DNA from 3 places in the Rhizobium sp. 007 genome. Region 3 is predicted to be linked to each of the others. Evidence: riboswitches for the same ligand, from Rfam matches in the RefSeq annotation. Region 3 holds a riboswitch; each other region holds the start of a gene.

Region 1 (4,671 bases), 140 kb from region 3:
GCCGAACGGTTCACCCTATTATCGCGGCAAGGTCGACGTGCGCCATCAGGTGGCGCTCAAGCAGGTGATCGAAACCGGCCTGCCGCTAATCTTCGCCAATCAGCTCGGCGGGCAGGACGAACTCGTCTTCGACGGTGCGAGCTTCGCCTTCAATGGCGACAAATCGCTGGCCTTCCAGATGAGCCAGTTCGAAACCGCGCTGGCGGTGACGACCTGGAAGCGCGGCGAAAACGGCTGGCGCTGTAGCGAAGGCCCGATGTCACGTATTCCCGAGCCCGACGAGGCCGACTATCGCGCCTGCCTGGTCGGTTTCCGCGATTATGTGAATAAGAACGGCTTCAAGAATGTCGTCCTCGGCCTCTCCGGCGGCATCGACTCGGCGATCTGCGCGGCGATCGCCGTCGATGCGCTCGGCGAGGAGCGCGTCCGAACGGTGATGCTGCCATATCGCTACACGTCAACCGATTCGCTGAAGGATGCGGCCGACTGCGCCAAGGCGCTCGGATGCCGCTACGACATCGTGCCGATCGAGGAGCCGGTGAAGGGCTTCACCTCAGCGCTCTCGCCGCTGTTCGAAGGAACCGATAGCGGCATTACCGAGGAGAACTTGCAGAGCCGGGCGCGCGGCACGATCCTGATGGCGATTTCCAACAAGTTCGGTTCCATGGTGGTCACGACCGGCAACAAGTCGGAAATGTCGGTTGGATATGCGACGCTCTACGGCGACATGAACGGCGGCTTCAATCCGATCAAAGACCTCTACAAAATGCAGGTCTATGCGCTGTCGCGCTGGCGCAATGGTCATGTGCCGCCGGACGCGCTGGGGCCGTCCGGCGAGGTGATCCCGCAGAACATCATCGACAAGGCGCCGTCCGCCGAGCTTCGCCCGGACCAGACGGACCAGGATTCGCTACCGCCTTATCCGGTGCTCGACGACATCCTCGAATGCCTCATCGAGAAGGAGATGGCGGTCGAGGAGATCCTCGCGCGTGGGCATGATGTGGCGACCGTCCACCGCGTCGAGCATCTGCTCTATCTCGCCGAATACAAGCGCCGGCAGTCGGCTCCGGGCGTGAAGATCACCAAGAAGAACTTTGGGCGCGATCGCCGCTACCCGATCACCAACCGGTTCCGCGACCGGTAACCCAAAATCCTGGAGGATGCATGCGCAGTTCGGTCGAGATCTATAATATCCGCACCGGGGAAAGCCGGATTGTCGTCCAGACGGAAAAGCTGATCGAGGCGCCGAATTTTTCGCCCGATGGCGCCTATATGCTGTTGAATGGCGACGGGTTGCTTTACCGGCTGCGGCCGGACGGCTCCGGCGGCCTCCAGCAGGTCGATACGGATTTTGCGACGCAGTGCAATAACGATCACGGCATTTCGCCGGACGGGACACAAATCGTCATTTCGGACAAGACGGAATTCGGCAAGTCGGCGATCTATATTCTGCCGGCGGCTGGCGGGACGCCGCGGCTGATTACCGACAATCTGCCCTCCTATTGGCACGGCTGGTCGCCGAACGGGAAGGAGCTCGCCTATTGCGGCATTCGCGACGACGTCTTCGACATTTATACGATTTCCGTCGATGGTGGCCCCGAAAAGCGGCTGACGCATGGCGAGGGGCGAAACGACGGGCCGGATTATTCGGCCGACGGGAAATGGATCTACTTCAACTCCAGCCGCACCGGTCTCATGCAGATCTGGCGCATCCATCCGGATCGAACCGGCCTGGAGCAGGTGACGCACGACAATTACGGCAACTGGTTTGCGCATCCTTCACCGAAGAACGACAAGGTGCTGATCCTTTCTTACGATCCGGAGGTCTTCGATCATCCGCGCGACCTTGATGTGCGGCTGCGGCTGATGGACATAGACGGCGACAACCTGACTACGCTGTTCGAGCTCTTCGGTGGGCAGGGCACGATCAATGTACCCTGCTGGTCACCGGATGGTGACGAATTTGCCTATGTGCGTTACTTCCCGGAGACTTGAACGAGGCGCCGACTCAGGAGATAGAGACTGCCGTCAGGTGCCTGCATCCAGCAGGAGAATCGGGAATCCGGTGAAGGACCGGAACGTGCCCAACGCTGTGAGGCTGACGCTTGCTGCAACAATGGCCACTGGCATCTGCCGGGAAGGCCGCAGAAAGCGGGTGACGCCAAGTCAGAAGACCGGCCTGGCAAGATAGACCGAACCGCGCGGACGGCGGCGAGGTTTTGACGCTTCCCGCGCTGCGGTGCGGGTGCTCAAGCATTGTTGGGGATTTAACGATGCAACTTGATCCTTTCGCCCGCGCGCTGGTGCCGGCCGGCGAGTTCTCCGAACACGACCGGGCCTCGGTCTATAGAGCCATCGAAACGCGCCGCGACGTGCGCGACCAGTTTCTGCCCGATCCTCTGCCCGACGATCTGGTGTCGCGGCTGCTTGGGGCAGCGCATGCCGCGCCGTCGGTCGGTTTCATGCAGCCCTGGAATTTCATCGTGATCCGCGATCCGAAGGTGCGCCAGGCCGCGTGGCAGGCGTTTTCGCGCGCCAACAAGGAAGCGGCCGAGATGTTTGAAGAGGAGCGGCGGGATATGTACAGAAGCCTGAAGCTCGAAGGCATCCGCAAGGCACCGCTCAGCATCTGCGTCACCTGCGATCCGGACAGGGCAGGGCCGGTGGTCATCGGCCGCACCCACAATCCGCGTACGGATGTCTATTCGACCGTCTGCGCCGTGCAGAACCTGTGGCTTGCGGCCCGGGCCGAAGGCGTCGGGGTCGGCTGGGTCAGCATCTTCCACGATGCGGATATTCGGGAACTGCTCGGCATTCCGGAGCGGATCGAGATCGTCGCCTGGCTTTGCCTCGGTTATGTCGATCAGCTTTACACCGCGCCGGAACTGGCCGTGAAAGGCTGGCGACAGCGCTTGCCGCTGGAAGAACTGGTCTTCTCCGACCGATGGGGAAGCCAGTAGCGCCGCGTCAGTTCTGCTGCGGCTGCGGTCCGGGCGTTGCGGGGTTCTTGAGATCGATCGCGCCCTGATCGCCGGCGAGAAACTGCGGACCGACCTGGCGGACTTTGCTGTTCGCCGGGTCATAAGGGCGGTCCGGCACCTGCGGCTGCGGGGCAGGCGTGGATGCGGCGCCCGATGGCGGCTTCGTCTTGATACTGGTGATCGAGCCTTTCCTCGGCGGTTCGCTGATCGCCTGATTCTTGCGCATGTTCTCGTAGTAGGCAGAGAGATTGCAGAAACAGGAGGACTTTTGGCCGGGCGCGCGGTTCTTGTAGGCAAAGGCATTCTGCATGGCGCTGTAGGGCGCACCGGTCGAGGCCGAGATCATGTTTGCGGCTTCGGTATTCGAGATGTCTTGATAGAAAAGCTCCGTCTCGATACCGGGGCACATTTTCGAACACGTCGCTGCGTCGCGGTTGAAATCGATCGATGTTGCATTCGTGGTGATCGGGAAGAAGCCGCCGTCGCAGGTGCGCACGCACATGGTGCTGACATGCGACATGAGCTCGCCGCGCGGCACGCCATATTGCATGTCGCCGTGTTCGCCTTCTCCAAGCGGAATGAAGGTATCGCTCCGCATCGCCTGTTCTTCGGGACTTGGTGCCGGCGCATAGGCCTGCGGATCCGGCGCATAGTCGAGCTCGTCGTTGCAGCCGTTGTCTTCGAGCGCCGCCATCAGCTCGCGGCGCGCGCGATAATCGGCGCCGCCCTGATTGCGCAGTTCGTTGCGCCGCTCCTGCAGGTATCGAATGTTGTCGACCATGCGCGCCTCGGACTGCTGCAGCTCGCTGCAATAATCCGCATTCTCGCCGCCGATCACGACCATGCTGTCCATCGAGCAGCCGTAGCCGCGAAGGTCGTTGCGGACTTTACGAAGCTCGAGATTCTGCTCGGCGATCGCGCTCGCATATTGGCGGACTTCGGGGCCGTTGCCGATGACATGGGGCAGATCGGCGATGCGGCCGCGCAGGTCGTCGCAGATCGCATGCGTCTGCGCGGCAGCAGGCGCGGCCAAGGCAAGCAGGATCGCAAGGGTCAGGTTTCGGCGTTTCACGGCATCATCCCGCAGCAAGGTCAGGCCAGAGCACGGCGTGACATTCGCCGCATCCCGGCTTTCTAACCTGCTTCCGTTAACAAGCTGGCGACGCAATTGTAACGCATTTTCGCATTTTGCGACAACTTACGCCGGCTGAGAAGCCTCGACGACGGCAAGCGCGGCCATGTTGACCACGCCGCGCGAGGTGACCGAAGTCGACAGGATATGCGCAGGCTGTGCGGTCCCCAGCAGAATCGGGCCGACATGGAGCGCATCCATCATGGTGCGGACGAGGCCGAGCGAGATGTTGGCGGCATCGAGGTTCGGGAAAAGCAATAGGTTGGCTTCGCCGGCAAGCGAACTATCCGGCATGGCGCGCTTGCGCAGCGCTTCCGACAGTGCAGAACCGGCTTGCATTTCACCATCGACCTCCAGATCGGGTGCTTGTTCGCGCACGAGCTGCAGGGCATCGCGCATCTTGCGTGCGCTCTCGGAGTTTCGGGAGCCGAAATTCGAATGGCAGATCAGCGCGGCCTTCGGCGTAATGCCGAAGCGGCGAACCTCCTGGGCCGCGAGAACGGCGATCTCGGCGATTTCCTCATGTGTCGGATTGTAGTTCACGAAGGTATCGGCGAA
Region 2 (4,671 bases), on a different replicon from region 3:
CTTGCTGTTCGACCAGTGCGATACGCTGGGCAATCTCGCGACGCGCCAGCGTGCTGATATCGCTCTCGCCCAGTCTGATGACGCCGCTCTCAACCTGCCGCAGCCGGCAGATGAGACGCAGCAGGCTCGACTTGCCAGAGCCATTGGGTCCGAGCAGACCAAGCGTCTTGCCGGGCGCAACATCAAGGCTGACGCCATCGACGATCATTGTGCCGCCGGCGCACCAGGCGACGTTGCGCATCGATATGCTCATACCGGCCTCCTTGCCTTGTAGAGGATGAGGGCGAAGACAGGCGCGCCGAAAAGTGCCGTGACCACGCCAATTGGAAGCACCTGCTGCGGGATGATCGTGCGCGAGACGATATCGGCAAGTACCATGAAGATCGCCCCGATCAACGCTGTTGCCGGCAGTAACCGCTCGTGAGCCGGACCGACCAGAAAGCGCGCCGCGTGCGGAATGACAAGACCAACGAAGCCGATCGAACCGACGATGCTGACGACGGCAGCGGTCATCACCGCCGTCAGTCCAAGAAGGGTAAGACGCACGCGCCGTACCGGTACGCCGAGCGCTGCGGCAGAGTCCGTACCGAAGGCAAAGGCATCCAGCACACGTGCGTGAAGCATGCAGATGACAAAGCCGCCGCCGGCAATGGGGGTGACGAGCAAAACATCCGTCCAGCGCACGCCGCTGAGGCTCCCGAGCAACCAAAACATGATACCCCTTGCCTGCTCGGCATTGGCCGAGGTCGTGACGATGTAGGACGTCAACGCATTGAAGAGCTGCGAACCAGCAACGCCTGCCAGGATGATCCGATCGGCGCCGCCGCCTGCGCCTGCGGCCAAAAGGGAGACGAGACCGAAGGCTGCCACCGCACCGAAAAAAGCACCGGTGGAAAGCGTCAGCACGCCGGACCCGATGCCGAGGATCATGATGGCGACCGTGCCGGTCGAGGCGCCCGCCGAAATGCCAAGCACATAAGGTTCGGCAAGCGGATTGCGAAGCAGGGCCTGCAGCATGGCGCCCGTCATCGCAAGAGCCGCGCCGGAACTTGCAGAGACCAGGGCGCGGCTCAGTCGATAGTCCCAGATGATACCCTCATGGATCGGCTTGATTGCGAAGGAGGCGCCGAACATTCGGTTGGCAATAGCTTGCGCAATCGTCCGCAGCGGTATGACGATTTCGCCGATCGACACGGCGAGGCCTATCGCCAATGTCAGTGCAGCCATTGAAAGCAGGGATAAGGCGGCAAAGCCGCCCCATCCGTTACGTTGCCCGGCGTCTTTGCTCACTTCGCCAGTCCAAACTGCCGTATGGCTGCTGCAAGCCTCTCGATGCCGTCGACAAGGCGGATCGATGGGCTCATTGCCTGCGAGTCCATGACGACCACCTGCTTCTTTTCCACAGCGCTGATCCTGCTTGCCACAGGATCGGTGTTCAGAAACGTAAGCTTGATGGCCGGATCGTCGGCAACGTAGCGGCGACGATCCATCCCGGCGATGACGATGATTGCGGGATTGAGGCCGGCGACCGTTTCCCAGCCGACCAACGGCCATTCCTCGTTCGTGGCAATCACGTTCTTTGCCCCAAGGGCCTGCATGATATAGGCGGGCGCGCCGTTGCGGCCGGCCATGAAGGCTTCCCCGTCGACTTCCTTGCTGGAGAACCAGAATACGACCGGGATATCCCTTACCCTTGCCCCGGCAACGGATGCAATCGCCTTATCCTCACGTTCCTTCAGCCTTGCGACTAATGCCTCGCCGCGGTCCTGAACGTTAAAGATCGCGGCAAGTTCGGCGATCTCCTGATAGATGACCTCGGTCTTCAGCATTTCCTTGCGGACACCATCACCACCCGTCGTATTATCCTTGGCGGCGCAATCGGCCGGCGCGACATAGGTGTTGATGCCAAGCTTCGAAAACTGATCGTAGGTTCCAACCGAGCCGTTCGGGCCGACATGCCACTCGAACTCGGCAGCAACCAGGTCGGGGCCGGTTCCGACCACCGCCTCGAAGCTCGGATCATTGTCGGCGAGCCGCTTGATTTTGCTGTCTTCCGCGTCGAATTGTTTGAGCACTGGGCTGAACCAGACAGCCGTGCCCGTGATGCGATCCGCAAGGCCGAGCGACAGCAGGATTTCGGTCATCGCCTGGCCGATCGATACCACCTTGTCCGGCACTCTATCGAAGGTGATGGATCGGCCGCAATTGGCAATTGTCAGGGGGTAGGTGGTCGAAGCGGCAAAAGCAGGTGCAGAAATCGCTGAGGTTGCCAATACCGCGAAGGCAAGGCGCAGAATGAACCGCCGAAGTTTTGGATCGGATGACATGGAAACACTCATAGGGAATTGAGGATGCGTCGGCACGGCGGCCTGATCGCTCCGATGTTGATGGGAAACGCGCAAGGTGGCCGCCGCCATACGGGCGGGCGAGCCGTCCGGCACGACGGGCTTACCTGCAGCGACTATGGTTTATTGAAAAGAGCGATCCGTTCCGTCTCACGCGGAAGGGGTCTGCGCCGATTAGGGGCGGCAAAAGAAATCATCTCGTCTCCTGTTCCGGGCAACCCCGCCCGTTCAATTGGATCTCTCTTTGACGGCAGGTCTCCTGGCTCGCGGATATACACCGGACCATCTGCCTTCCCGTGAGAACGAGCTCACAGTGGCATGGCGCTTGGCGCCACGAGGATGATCGGCAATCCGCTTACAGTTGCGGGGGCAGCCACGGTCTTGGTCCCTTTTGGGTCGTCCGCACCGTGTTCCCTATTAATCCCCTCGGAGTCTACTTCGGGGAACCGTCGCGCTCAGTTATGCCGAGCGCAACAGTCACGTCAAGCCGTGGAGACAAGAGCGATCAATGGACGGCGCCTGATCCCCCGACGGCGACGATGCCGAAAGGCAGTCCCTCAACTGGAAGGGTTCGAACCTCTTTCATGGTCTCAATATCGATCATCCGCACAACGCTATGGCGAGGATCGGTGATGGCAATCTGATCGCCTGCAACTGCGAGCCGGGGGCGCGGATCGCGCCAGTGACCATCCTTGCTGTAAGGCTCGGTGACGCTTGCCGACGTCATGATCTGACCGCTTAGAATGTCGATAAGATGCAGTTGCCCGTCTTCGGTCAGTACATAGGCATTCTTGACCCGAGTAGGATCGAGCGCGAAATCGATACGGCGGGTCGGCAGGTCGACCAAGCGATACGGTTCGGTGCCGTCTGGGTCGATCAGGGCAATCTTGTCCTCGCCGTAGTTGCCCAGGAAAAATTGCATCACCTTACTGCCGAGCAAGGTCGTCACTTTTCCCTTCGGCAGCTTGTCGCCATATTCCAGCATTTTAAGTTGCACGGTCTGCTCCTTGCCAGGACGGGCAATCAGGACACCTTCCTCGCAGCCGAAGGCAACGAGCTTTGCCGAGAAGGCTTCTCCGTGCAGCGCCGTGCAGGGCGTGACGTCGCCGACCTGTCTTCCGTTTGCGCTTAGAACACGTAAACCCAGACGTGGCGGCAGTTCATCCGGTTTGGTTTCCGCCTTGGTATCGGGAACCGAGACCAGCATATTCCGCCCCATGGGCACGGCGACACCATGGTGAGGTGCCGTCGCGTCTATGAGCTTTTCGGATGCTGCGCCTTCCAGAAGACCTTCTTCGGAAACGAGCTTGGCTTTGCCTTCCCGATCGTAAAACAATACCACGTCGTCGCCATGCATGACGGCGTGGACCGGCCGTTTCCCGTCGAGTGTGGCTTGCAGCAGCAAAGGTGCGGATGTTTCCAGATCGCGATGCTCGCCATGGTCGGAAAGCGTCACGCCGGTTTTGATCACCTGGACGGTATTAGCTTCTGATTGAACGGCAAAAACAGTCTGGCCGGAATGACTGGCGGCCAGCGCCGCATAACCCTTTAGCCCAAACTCGCCGATCTGCTCACCGGTCTTGACGTCGAATGAACGAACCATGGGAGCCGTGTGGTCGGCGATGAACAGGCGCCATGTCTGCTTTTCCTCTTGAGCGGAGGCCGGATTCACCAAGAGGCTTGCTGCAAACGCTCCGGCCATCGTCAATCTGGGTATCATAGGAAATCCCTTTTCTGATATGTAATAACATTACATTCTCTAGCGGAGTTCCAGAAACATGTCCAGGCCGTCGGGGCCGAAGGCGATGTAGCGCTCGAGCTGCCCCCCACAAGCCTGCTGCGACCTATGTCCGACGCCGGCCGCGCGTTGGCTCGGCTCGACGAGCGCATCGCCCGCTCGCCAGTCGGGCAGGGTTTTGTCGAACGCTCGCATTTCGCCGACGCCTGCGCCTCGCTTTGGATCGACGGCGAGCTGGTTCATCTGGAAGACCTGGTGCTGCATGATGCCAGTCATGACATCCGCACGCCGACCCATGAACTGACCATCGCCCGCGACGTTCTGAAAACCCGCCGGCGGATTGCGGCCCAGCCGCATGGTTGGGCGCTTCAGTCCCGAGGGACTGCGAAACCTGCGCGGCCAGGGTCACATCGTCGCCGACGGCGGTGCCAGCGAAACAATTACCGTCGAAGGTGCTGCCGTGGCCGATGGCGAGCCGATACCCGCTGATGAGGCAGTGAACGGAGGAGGGGAGCGGAGCGATGCTTCTGATCCGCTCGCCACAGAGCTGGCGGCGATCGACGCGGTGCTCGCTCGCTCCGAGGCGGC
Region 3 (4,671 bases):
CATCGTTGAGGGCGCGGGCTCGCCGGCCGAAATCAACCTGCGTCCCGGCGATATCGCCAATATGGGCTTTGCCACCCGCGCCAAGGTGCCAGTCGTGCTCGTGGGCGATATCGATCGTGGCGGCGTGATCGCCTCTCTTGCCGGCACGCACGCGATCCTTTCGGATGACGACCGGGCGATGATTTCCGGTTATATCATCAACAAGTTCCGCGGCGATGTTTCGCTCTTCGATGAAGGCAACGCAGCGATCAATCGCTTCACCGGATGGCCGTGTTTCGGCGTGGTGCCCTGGCTGAAGGCCGCCGCCCGCTTGCCGGCGGAGGACTCCGTCGTGCTGGAGCGCCTCGCCAGGGGCGCCTCCGGTGCGTTGAAGATCGCCGTACCGGTTCTGCCGCGCATCGCCAATTTCGACGATCTCGATCCTCTGCGTGCCGAGCCCGATGTCGAGCTCGTCTTCGTGAAGCCGGGAGACCGGCTGCCGGGCGATGCAGCGCTGGTGATCCTGCCCGGGTCGAAATCGACGATTGCCGACCTCCGTGATCTGCGCGCTGCCGGCTGGGACCGCGATCTGGAGACGCACATCCGGCGTGGCGGGCGCGTCATAGGCATCTGCGGCGGGTATCAGATGCTCGGGCGCACGGTTCGCGATCCGCTCGGCATCGAGGGGGCGAGCACTGTGACACCGGGTCTTGGATTGCTTGATGTCGAGACCGAAATGGCGCCGGAAAAGACCGTGCGGAACAGCCTGGCGGTCTCGGCCGAACACGGCGTTCCGCTTGCCGGCTACCAGATCCATTTGGGCGTCACGACCGGGCCGGACTGCGCCAGGCCATCAGCGGTGATCGACGGTGTGGCCGATGGCGCGGTATCTGCTGGCGGCCGGATCATGGGCACCTATCTGCACGGCCTTTTCGGCAGCGATGCCTATCGCGGCAAGCTTCTCGAGAGCTTCGGCCTATCCGGCGAACGGCGGAGCTACCGTCAAAGCGTCGACCAGGCGCTCGACGAGGTCGCGGACGAACTCGAAATCCATCTCGACAAAGGCTGGCTGGCCGGGCTTCTCGGCTAGATTTCGCCGGAGACCTCGCGGCGCCTGCGGTCGAGCTCTTCGCTGTAGCGGCGCAGCGTATAGCTTTCGCTGAGCTGGCCGACGACGCGGCGCTCGATCAGATTGTTGAGCACGGCGAGTGCTTCGCTCTCCGTCTTGTCAAAGATCGCCGCCGCCTGCTTTGCGTTCATCTGCGGCTGCAGGAAGTCGTTCCGGTAGCGGATGAAATCCTTCAGATCCTTGCCCTCGTCGTCGGTGGCAACCGGGCTCGCGTAGATTTCCGGAACGAGCACGATGCCGGCATATTTGTCGGAGTCGTCGACGAGGATGACGCGCTGCCTCGATCCGATCGGGAAGGCCTTCTTGAAATCATCAATCGTGATGCTGACCTTCGCCGTTTTCACGTCCGAGCGCATCAGCTTGTCGACCGTCAGATTGCGGATCCAGCCGACATCATGGGCGCTGCGGATGCTTTCGCCACGAAGATGAAAACGCCATGTCGCGAAGGAGTAGCCGAACGTGTTGCGCACGACGAGCGACGAGGTGATGACGGCCGCAAGTACCAGCGCGGTGATCGGAAAGTCCCCGGTTATCTCGAGCGCCAGGAACGTCATCGTCAGCGGCCCTCCGATGACCGCAACGGCGAGCGAACTCATGCCGACCACGGCATAGATCACGGGCGTCAGCGTCGCATGGGCGAAATAGGGGGCAGCATAGGCGAAAAGCTTGCCGAGCAGAGCGCCCATGAAGAGTGAGGCGAAGAAGAGGCCGCCCCTGAAGCCGGAACCGATGGAGATCGCCGATGCGAAGGATTTCAGCAGGAGAAGACCGACCAGGACCGGGATGGCAACATCACGGCCAAGGTTCAGATGCAGCGCGCCATGGCCCGCCGAAAGCACCTGCGGCGTAATCATCGCCAGAAGGCCGACGACGATGCCGCCGAGCGCCGGGCGAAGCGGCGTCGGAACCGAACTCTTGCGCGCCAGCTCCTCGATGAAGGCTACGCCCTGCATGATCAGGATGCCGACGCCGGCGCTGAAGGCGCCAAGCAACAGGGCAGGGATATAATCAGCCGGAACCACCGTGCCGAACTCCCCGACATCGATCATGAAATCGCTTCCCGCCAGCAGGCGCGCGACGAGCGTCGAGACGAGCGCGGAAACGACGACCGGCGTCAGCGACACGATCGTGTAGGTGCCGATGATGAGCTCGAATGCATAGAAGGCGCCTGTCAGTGGTGCGTTGAAGGCCGCGGCGATCGCACCGGCGGCGCCGCAGCCGACAAGGACGCGCAGATCTGCACGGCGGAGCTGCAGCTTCAGTCCGAGCTTGGAGGCGATACCCGCCGCGAGCTGGACATAGCCCGCCTCGAGGCCGACGGAGGCGCCGAAGCCGTTCGAAACCAGATTCTGCACGGCGACGATGATGCTATCCGTCAGCGACAGCCGTCCGCCATGCAAAGCGTTCGCTTCGATGGGATCGACCATGGGCTTCTTGCGGGTTCTCGCGAGGATGAAAAACAGAAGGCCGAGCAGCATCCCGCCGCAGACCGGCGCCATCAGAAGCAGGAATTTGTCGTTTGTCTGCGATGAACTCAGCCGTTCGATGTCGCTGATGCCGAAGATCAAGCGATGCAGCTCGCGCGAGAGGAGGCTCATGCCGGTGACAGCCAGGCCCGACGTCACGCCGACGGCGATCCCGGCGAAGACCATGCCCATTTCACTGCGGCGGGCAAGCGCACGAAGCCGCCCGGCGTCGAGCAGGCGGTAGAGCCGGTAGAGGCGCGGGAAATTCAATTTCGTGAGCATATGCAAAGAACTAGGTGGCGGCCAACAGCGTCAAGGGCGAGAGGGGCGCTTGCTCCCGAAATGTGGCGAAAGCCCGGCGCGAAAGGCACCGCGAATTGGAAGCTGTTCGCCGCCGGTTTCATTTGGGTGCCCGCAATTGACTTCGGAAGGCGGCTTGCCTAACGATGAATTACTTACGGATGGTTCCGGGACGGCAGATGCCGTTCCGGATGAAAAGGGAATGTGAAGGGACGGACCCAAGCCGGGCGTCTTCATCACAGCCGACCCCGCGACTGTAGAGCGGTCAGGGTCTTCCGTCCGGCGTTCAGGCCATTTCACGGCTCCTTTCGCATGTTGCGGATCAGGTGAAGTGGCTGGGGCGCCGGAAAAGCCACTGGAAATGCATTGTGATCAGCCGGGGCAGGACGCCTCTATTTCTACGAATCGTCCGCCTTTTCACGAGAATGCAGCCGGGAAGGCGAGGAAGATCCACTGGCGCGATCAGGGGCGACCTTAGATGGTCGCCCCGGTCGGCCGACACCCGCGAGCCAGGAGACCTGCCATGCGTGCCGGGCGAAGAGCCCATTCTGGGCATTGTTCCCCGCTGCCAGCACGGAGGTTGTCATGGCTGAACGATGGAATTCCATGCCGCATTTTGTGGCGTCTTTGCGGGACACCGCACTTTCGACTTCCCGCATTCCTGTCCTCGGGTTTAACCCGAGGATTGTCACAAGAAACCCGCCACGGCGCGTCCGCGCCGTAAATGAAACAGCCATCTCGAGGGTGTCTTCCGCGCCCAAGGACTTGGGGGCACTGGATTCCTGTGACAAGCACAGGAATGAGGGTTGGCTGCGCCATACCTCGGCAGAGCCGTTTCTTACGCCGCAGGCCTCCAGATGACTCATCCCACATGCGGCACCGCCTTCGTCCTCGGCGGCGCGCGTTCCGGCAAATCCCGTTTTGCTGAGCAGCTGATTGCCGATAGCGGGCTTGAGCGCCACTACGTTGCGACGGGCCGGGCCTGGGACGAGGAGATGCGTCAGCGGATCGAGAGCCACAAAACCGATCGCGGCCCACTCTGGACGACGCAGGAGGAGCCGCTGGAGCTCGTCCCCCGTCTTTCCATTATCGACCGCGAGGACCGGGCGATCCTCGTCGATTGTCTGACGCTCTGGGTCACCAATCTGATCATGGAGGAGCGCGACATGGCAGCGGAATTCGCAGCACTTGCCGCTTGGTTGCCGAAGGCAAGAGCGCGGCTCGTCATCGTTTCCAATGAAGTCGGCCTCGGCATCGTGCCGGAAAACCGCATGGCCCGGGATTTCCGCGACCATGCCGGACGGCTGCACCAGATGATAGCGGCGGAAGCCGCGGAAGTGTATTTCATCGCGGCCGGTTTGCCGCTGAAAATGAAGGGTTGAACCTATGAGCCAGCAGAAGATCCCCGCAACCGTCATCACCGGATTCCTCGGCGCCGGCAAGACGACGATGATCCGCAACCTGCTTTCCAACACTGGCGGCAAGAAGATCGCGCTGATCATCAACGAGTTCGGCGATCTCGGCGTCGATGGCGATGTATTGAAGGGCTGCGGCGCGGAAAACTGCACTGAGGACGATATCATCGAATTGACCAACGGCTGCATCTGCTGCACCGTTGCCGACGATTTCATTCCGACGATGACGAAGCTTCTCGAGCGCGCCCAGCGTCCGGATCACATCGTCATCGAAACCTCCGGCCTTGCCCTGCCGCAGCCGCTCGTTGCCGCCTTCAACTGGCCGGATATCCGCAGCGAAGTGACCGTCGATGGCGTCATCACCGTCGTCGACAGCGCGGCC

The links. A riboswitch is a leader RNA that binds a small molecule or an ion and turns the genes downstream of it on or off. The one in region 3 is predicted to bind cobalamin.
Region 1: it holds a riboswitch for cobalamin, as region 3 does, so the genes downstream of both, bluB (5,6-dimethylbenzimidazole synthase) here and cobU (bifunctional adenosylcobinamide kinase/adenosylcobinamide-phosphate guanylyltransferase) in region 3, are expected to answer to the same signal.
Region 2: it holds a riboswitch for cobalamin, as region 3 does, so the genes downstream of both, ISN39_RS36500 (ABC transporter substrate-binding protein) here and cobU (bifunctional adenosylcobinamide kinase/adenosylcobinamide-phosphate guanylyltransferase) in region 3, are expected to answer to the same signal.

Annotation. Positions count from the first base shown of each region.
Region 1 is NZ_CP064187.1:1,797,747-1,802,417, reverse strand. Features, by position in the region: gene ISN39_RS09110 (NAD+ synthase) at 1-1,144, shown strand, start outside; gene ISN39_RS09105 (PD40 domain-containing protein) at 1,165-1,995, shown strand; cobalamin riboswitch at 2,014-2,198, shown strand; gene bluB (5,6-dimethylbenzimidazole synthase) at 2,274-2,960, shown strand; gene ISN39_RS09095 (DUF2865 domain-containing protein) at 2,968-4,053, opposite strand; gene ISN39_RS09090 (NADP-dependent malic enzyme) at 4,180-4,671, opposite strand, start outside.
Region 2 is NZ_CP064188.1:5,176-9,846, forward strand. Features, by position in the region: gene ISN39_RS21010 (ABC transporter ATP-binding protein) at 1-253, opposite strand, end outside; gene ISN39_RS21015 (iron ABC transporter permease) at 250-1,227, opposite strand; gene ISN39_RS36500 (ABC transporter substrate-binding protein) at 1,287-2,327, opposite strand; cobalamin riboswitch at 2,577-2,811, opposite strand; gene ISN39_RS21020 (metallochaperone AztD) at 2,851-4,047, opposite strand; partial or broken gene ISN39_RS21025 (RHE_PE00001 family protein) at 4,192-4,671, shown strand, end outside.
Region 3 is NZ_CP064187.1:1,936,195-1,940,865, reverse strand. Features, by position in the region: gene ISN39_RS09810 (cobyric acid synthase) at 1-1,069, shown strand, start outside; gene ISN39_RS09805 (chloride channel protein) at 1,066-2,856, opposite strand; cobalamin riboswitch at 3,020-3,415, shown strand; gene cobU (bifunctional adenosylcobinamide kinase/adenosylcobinamide-phosphate guanylyltransferase) at 3,732-4,256, shown strand; gene cobW (cobalamin biosynthesis protein CobW) at 4,261-4,671, shown strand, end outside.